DNA from 2 places in the Rhodococcus sp. 7Tela_A2 genome. Region 1 is predicted to be linked to the other one. Evidence: riboswitches for the same ligand, from Rfam matches in the RefSeq annotation. Region 1 holds a riboswitch; the other holds the start of a gene.
What was found. Region 1 has a riboswitch for cyclic di-AMP ahead of TVH25_RS02000 (transglycosylase family protein). Riboswitches for the same ligand answer to the same signal wherever they lie in the genome.
Positions count from the first base shown of each region.

Region 2: another riboswitch for cyclic di-AMP. It lies ahead of TVH25_RS06975 (C40 family peptidase); the one in region 1 lies ahead of TVH25_RS02000 (transglycosylase family protein).

Region 1 covers NZ_JAXION010000005.1:42,102-45,302, reverse strand. The annotation lists gene TVH25_RS02015 (cold-shock protein) at 47-460, opposite strand; gene TVH25_RS02010 (hypothetical protein) at 629-871, shown strand; gene TVH25_RS02005 (YccF domain-containing protein) at 868-1,260, shown strand; cyclic di-AMP (ydaO/yuaA leader) riboswitch at 1,508-1,740, shown strand; gene TVH25_RS02000 (transglycosylase family protein) at 1,748-2,329, shown strand; gene TVH25_RS01995 (hypothetical protein) at 2,383-2,571, opposite strand; gene TVH25_RS01990 (helicase-associated domain-containing protein) at 2,632-3,201, shown strand, end outside.
Region 2 covers NZ_JAXION010000024.1:40,313-43,513, reverse strand. The annotation lists gene TVH25_RS06980 (DEDD exonuclease domain-containing protein) at 1-430, opposite strand, end outside; cyclic di-AMP (ydaO/yuaA leader) riboswitch at 935-1,097, shown strand; gene TVH25_RS06975 (C40 family peptidase) at 1,112-1,687, shown strand; gene TVH25_RS06970 (NlpC/P60 family protein) at 1,842-2,888, shown strand; gene TVH25_RS06965 (hypothetical protein) at 2,919-3,201, shown strand, end outside.

The DNA of each region.
Region 1 (3,201 bases):
TCCGATGCGCCACAGGCGTAAGGCCGACGAACAGCCGCGTCGGAAATCAGTGATCGAGTTCCCGGGCAATCGCGCGCATGACCTCGGAGATCGTCTGCCCCGCCTTGCGGTCCGGGTAGCGTCCCCGCTGCAGGTTGGGTTGAACCGTCGCCTCGAGCAGCTTGATCATGTCCTCGACCATGCCGTGCAATTCGTCGGGCGAACGCCGCTTCTGCTGGGGTGCTGCCTCGCGCCGGCCGGCGGTCTGGCGGAGCGTCGGCTGCTCGAGCAACTCGACCTTGAGCGCCTGCGGACCCCGTCGGCCCACTGCCATGCCGAACTCGACACGCTGCCCGGGCTTGAGGGCCTCGACGCCGTCCGGCAGCGCGGAGGCGCGGACGTAGACGTCCTCACCGTCGTCCTGGGACAGGAACCCGAATCCCTTTTCGACGTCGTACCACTTCACCTTGCCGGTTGGCACCGCGCTCACCCGCTCCTCGACAGCCGCGCCCCGTGGGCACGCGTGGATTGCACAACAACTGGACATGCACAACGCGCCCCGACTCGGTTGGAGCGGGACGCGTAGACGATTCCCAGTGTACCCCGAGCCATTTGCCCGGTTCCGTCCGCAGAGGACTACCGTGGACGCGTGGGCACTTCTTCCTCCGCTTCCCCCAAACCTCCCCGCAACGGCCTCCTGAAGGCCGCGGTGGCGTGCTTCGCCGTCGGCATCGTCGCGGTCGTCGCCATCTTCTTGATCCCCGCGCTCACCGATGGGACACCGGGTCTGGTGCTCTATCTCCTCACCCTGGCGTGGCCGCTCGGTTTCGCTCTCGCTATCGGGTTCGCCCTGCAGTCGGGCCGTCGCGCCCGGAACGGACGGAATACATGAGGGTCCTGCTGAACATCATCTGGTTGATCTTCGGCGGCCTGTGGCTCGCCCTCGGCTATTTCCTCGCCGGTGTGATCTGCTGCATCCTCATCATCACGATCCCGTTCGGCATCGCGTCGTTCCGGATCGGCGTCTACGCGCTGTGGCCGTTCGGCAAGACGACCGTGGACAGGCCGGGCGCGGGCGCGGCGTCGCTCATCGGAAATGTCATCTGGATCCTGGTCGCGGGCATCTGGCTGGCCCTCGCCCACATCACCACCGCGATCGCCATGGCGATCACGATCATCGGCATCCCCCTGGCCATCGCCAATCTCAAGATGGTCCCGATCTCTCTGATGCCGCTCGGCAAGGAAATCGTTTCGGTGGATTCACGCCCGCAATACCTGTGACCTTAGTCACATCACGGTGCAGTAACAAACGAGACTCGAAACAGGTTTGAGTCGCAACGCCCGCGGCTACCTGCGCCTTCTCCGACGCGTGCGCCCATCTACCCCAGGCCCGGCCGGACTAGTCGTGCGTTATCAAATGGTGACACTCCCCCGCCCAACCGTTACGGTCATGACCGGTCGAACCGCCTGGCTCGGCCGGTCCGAATCCGCCGCGCCAAATTCCTGTCCCGCGGACTCGGAGGTCCCGACGAAAGATCCACGGGGACAGGAAACGGGGGACCCAACCGGTCTCCCAGGAAATCGCCCGGTTCGCCGGACAGTTTCCAGGAGGCCCGGGCCGATGCGCGAGCAACGACCCTAGGGGTGAAGCCGTACCGCTCCACGGAGCGTGCGAACCGTCACAGACGGGACGCGACGGCCGGGCTACCTCTTCAGCCCGAACCCGACAGCTGACCTCGTAGGTGCGTACGGAGAGGAAATTCGGAACATGAGCGGACGCCATCGCAAGCCCTCCAACACCGGTCGTACCGTCGCGAAGTTCGCGCTGACCGGCGCCGTTCTCGGCGTCACCGGCGTCGCCTTCGGCGGCACGGCTGCGGCAGCCCCCGACTCCGACTGGGATCGCCTCGCACAGTGCGAGTCCGGCGGCAACTGGGCTATCAACACCGGTAACGGCTACCACGGTGGCCTGCAGTTCTCCCCCAGCACCTGGAACGCCTACGGCGGTGGCGACTACGCCCCGACCGCAGCAGAGGCCAGCCGCGAGCAGCAGATCGCTGTCGCCGAGCGCGTGCTCGCCGGCCAGGGATGGGGCGCATGGCCGTCGTGCTCCTCGAGCCTGGGCCTGTCCAGCGCTCCGACGGAACGCGCCGTCGACGCCACTCCGAGCGCACCGTCGGCACCGAGTGTCAGCAACCCCGTGCCGCAGCTGCCCGAGGCTCCCGCACTGCCGCCCGAGGCTCAGAACATCATCGCCGGCTTCGAGCAGGGCGTCGAGGCTCTCCAGGACGCCGGCATCCAGCTCGATCCGAGCGTCCTCGACGCCGTTCGCGCCGTTCTCCCCCAGTAAGTCCCCACAGACACGAAAGAGCCCCCCCCCCCGCGCGGGGGCGGGACGAAGAATCAGCGGTTGATGACCGTGCGGGGATGCGTGTAGGGCAGGTCCTCGACCGGCAGCGGAAAGACCATGTCCTCGCCGTACGGCGAAAGCGGGCCGGAACGCGTGGAGGACAACTCGGTGACCGCATGGTCTCCGTCGGCCAGCTCCGGCCATCCGTGGTCGACATACTGTTTCTTCGAAGAGGTAGCCATGCCGCTCATTTTGGCAGGTGAGTTCGTGGTGGGCCACCTCAGGTCTCTAATCTGAAACGGATGACCTCGACCACGCCTGCACCCGACACCGCACCGGACTCCCTCGCCCGGTGGCTGTCCGGTCGGCGAGACACCGAACTGGCTGCTGCACTGCACGCGCGGCCCGACTTGGTCGTGCCCCCACCTGCGACGATGACTGTTCTGGCGAGTCGCGCGCAGCAGCGGGCTTCGGTCTTTCGCGCCGCCGACGAACTGACCACCGCCGACTTCGGGATCATTGCCACTCTGGCGGGCCTCGGTGCCGTGGACGCCGCCGTGCCCCGAAGCACGCTCCTCGACGCGCTCGGCGGTCGTCTCGGCGCCAAGGCGACCGACCGCATACTCGACAAGCTCCGAGGGTTGCTGCTCGTGTGGGGTCCCGCCGACGCGCTGCGGCTCGTCGCCGCATCCGTGGACGCCGTTCCGTGGCGGATCGGCCGGGCCGGCGACGCCGACCTGCCGTCCCGGGAGGAAGTCGAGGAGATGCTCGCCGAGCTCGAACCCTCGCAGCGCAGCATTCTCGACACCCTCGCCCGGACCTCGCCGGTGGGACGCACCCGTGACGCCGCACCGGGCACTCCCGAGGACCGG
Region 2 (3,201 bases), on a different contig from region 1:
TGACTGTGCAGACCACGGGGAAACGCGGCCACGCCGCGCCGCAGTGGGCAGTCGCGGCCTTGAGGAAACCGACGTCGAATCCGGCGTTGTGGGCGACGAGTACCGAACCCGCGGCGAACTCGAGAAACGCCGGCAGCACCTCGTCGATCTTCGGTGCGGCGTACACCATCGCGGTGGTGATGCCGGTGAGCTGCACGATGTGCGGTGGGATCGCGCGCCCCGGGTCCACCAGCGTCGCGAACTCGCCGAGGACCTCTCCGCCCCGGATCTTGACCGCGCCGATCTCGGTGATCGCGTCGTCGCCTGCCCGGCCCCCGGTGGTTTCCAAGTCGACGACGACGAAGGTGGTGTCTCGGAGCGGGGTGTCCAATTCGTCGAAGCCGAGCTGGACTCCGCGCCCGGATTCGGTGAACCGTGGCGGCGACGTCATGCGGCGAGCCTAGGAATCGGCACCGACACGGCCTCCGGCCCCTCCGTCACGGCCCGTGCCCGGGCCGTGACATCACCTCGGAAAACGACGTCGGCAGGGGTGTGGACGGGCGCAAGAGACGAGCGTCACAGGGGTCTTTCGGTTTGGGACACAGGGCCGTTGGACTGCCTCGAAACATACCGATCGGCCCGCCGCGGGGGCCGCGCCGGCACGGGGCGGCCGCGGGGGCGCACCCGCCGGGAGAATGGGCCGGAGACCTGGGAAAGCGTCCGCACGGACGTCTTGGGAACCGGGGTGGACCCCGCCGCGGCGCGCGCGGCGCGCGAGGTAAAGCAGACCGGTCGTTATTGCTTCGTTACCGAAGGGGAGCGTCCGGCGTAAAAGTGACGAAAATTAAACCAAAAGGGACAATGCTCACGCGAGGCACTCGACTTCTCCGTTGCCGTTTCGTAATCTTCTCGAGACCAAGCGGAGAGTTTTCCGGCCCACTCCCGTGTCGGAGCCGCTCGGTCACCGCCTAATCGGAGGCTCCAGTCGCGGAGCATCCGAGCCGGGGACCCACTTAGTACCTGGGGTGAATCCCTTCAGCCGCTCGCCGGCGAAGGGTAGGGCTGACTTCCGGCCCGAACCCGTCAGCTAACTCGGTCGGCGGGTGAACGGAAGAAATGGAGCACCCCCCTCGTGGTTTCGCAGAACAACAAGCGCACCCTTCGGCGCGCGCTCGTCGCCGGAGCCATCGCGCTCGGCGCAGTTACCGTCTCGGCCGGCCCCGCCATGGCGGACACCGTCACCATCCCCGGTGTGGGATCCTTCGACCTCCCCGCCGGCGTCACCCTGCCGCCCGAGGTCGCCAACCTCATCCCCCAGCAGGCCGGAACCGCCCCCGCGCCTGCGGCATTCACCGCTCCGTACACCTCGGTCGGCCAGCGTGCGGCCGACGCCGCCCAGAGCAAGATCGGGTCCCCCTACGTGTACGGCGCCGCCGGCCCGAACTCGTTCGACTGCTCCGGTCTCGTGCAGTGGGCCTACCAGCAGGCCGGACTGAACGTTCCCCGCACCAGCTACGACCAGGCATCTGCCGGTCAGGCCGTGAACATCTCCGACCTGATGCCGGGCGATGTCGTGTCGTTCTACGGCGGAAGCCACACCGGGATCTACGTCGGTGGCGGCAACATCGTGCACGCGTCCACCTCGAGCCAGCCGGTGAAGATCGCGCCGCTCGACTCGATGCCGGTCGATGGAGCACGCCGCTTCTGATCCGTCGGTATGCAGCTACGTGGGGGGGGGGGGGGGGGACGGCCGGGCCCCCCCCCCCCCCCCCCCACGTCGTAGTCCGGGTTGCGCCACCGGGTAGACACAAACGTATGCCGTTCCGTAACCTCATCGAGACCTTTGGAAAGGATGCGCCTTCGTGGTTTCCGATAGGACGAAGCAGGCAATTCGTGCGTTGCTGGCGGTTGCGGTCTTGATGGCACTGGCCGTCTCCACCTCGCCCGCGGGGGCGCAGCCGGTGGACGACAGCCCCACAGCAAAGCTCGAACACCTGGCGGACCTGTCCCGTCGGTCCGAACAGACCACCGAAGCCCTTCACAACGCCGGGCTGGACCTCGAGAAGAAGATCGCCGACCAGCAGTCCACCGAGGCGGTCGCCGCCGAGGACCGCGACGCGCTGGGTCTGGCGCGCGCCGAGGTCGCCCGGTTCAAGCCCACCGTGGACAAACTCACGCAGGCGAACTACCGGGGTGCCCGCACCAACCGGCTCTTCGCCCTCATGGTCAGTGATTCCCCGCAGCAGATGCTCGACCAGATGGTGCTGCTCGACGTCCTCGGCGCCCAGACGGCCCGCGACGTCGAACGATTCAAGGTCGCCACGGCCGCGGCCGCCGAAGTGGCCGCCTCGTCACAGCGATCTGCGGAAGCCGCCGCCGTCGCCGCCGAGGAGGCACAGGTACTCCGGGACGATCTGCAACGCCGCAAGGCCGAACTCGAAGCCGATATCGCCGGCGTCCTCGACGCCTTCGACGCGCTGAGCGACCAGGAAAAGGAAGTGCTCGCGGGCACTCCCTTCCCGCCCGGTCTCGACGCCGACACGATCCTGCAGCACCTCGTCCCCGGCACCGGTGGGGGAGCGCTCCGCGCTGCCATGACCCGGATCGGCGACCCGTACGTGTGGGGCGCGACCGGACCGAACCAGTTCGACTGCTCGGGTCTCGTCGTGTGGGCGTACAACCAGGTGGGCAAGACCCTGCCGCGCTCGAGCCAGGCCCAGGCACAGGGTGGCATTCCCGTCTCGCGCGACAACCTTCAGCCCGGCGACGTGGTGATCTTCTACGACGACGCCTCCCACGTGGGCCTCTACGCGGGTGACGGCAACATCGTGCACGCGTCCACGTTCGGTGTGCCGGTGAAGGTGCAGTCGATGGCAAGCTTCCCTTTCCACAGCGCACGCCGCTACTGACCGGGCGGGCGGCCCCTTACACTGGCCGCCGTGCCTGCGCCTGCGTCGACAAACCGTCATCGGCGGTGGGAACGTCTCGGCTTGGCCGGGCTCGTCCTCGCCGTCGTCACTGCCGGTGTGCTGCTCGTCGTCGCACCCGCGGACTCGGCCGACACCGATCAGACGACCCGCACCGAACTGCAGTCGCTGGTCGATCGCTGGGCGGATGCGGTGCGCCGCGCCGACCGCGACGCGCTGGCGTCGGTGATCGACCCGGCCGCCACAGCGCTGCTCGAGTCCGAAACGCTGCGCGCGGAGTCGCTCCGGGCGGTGC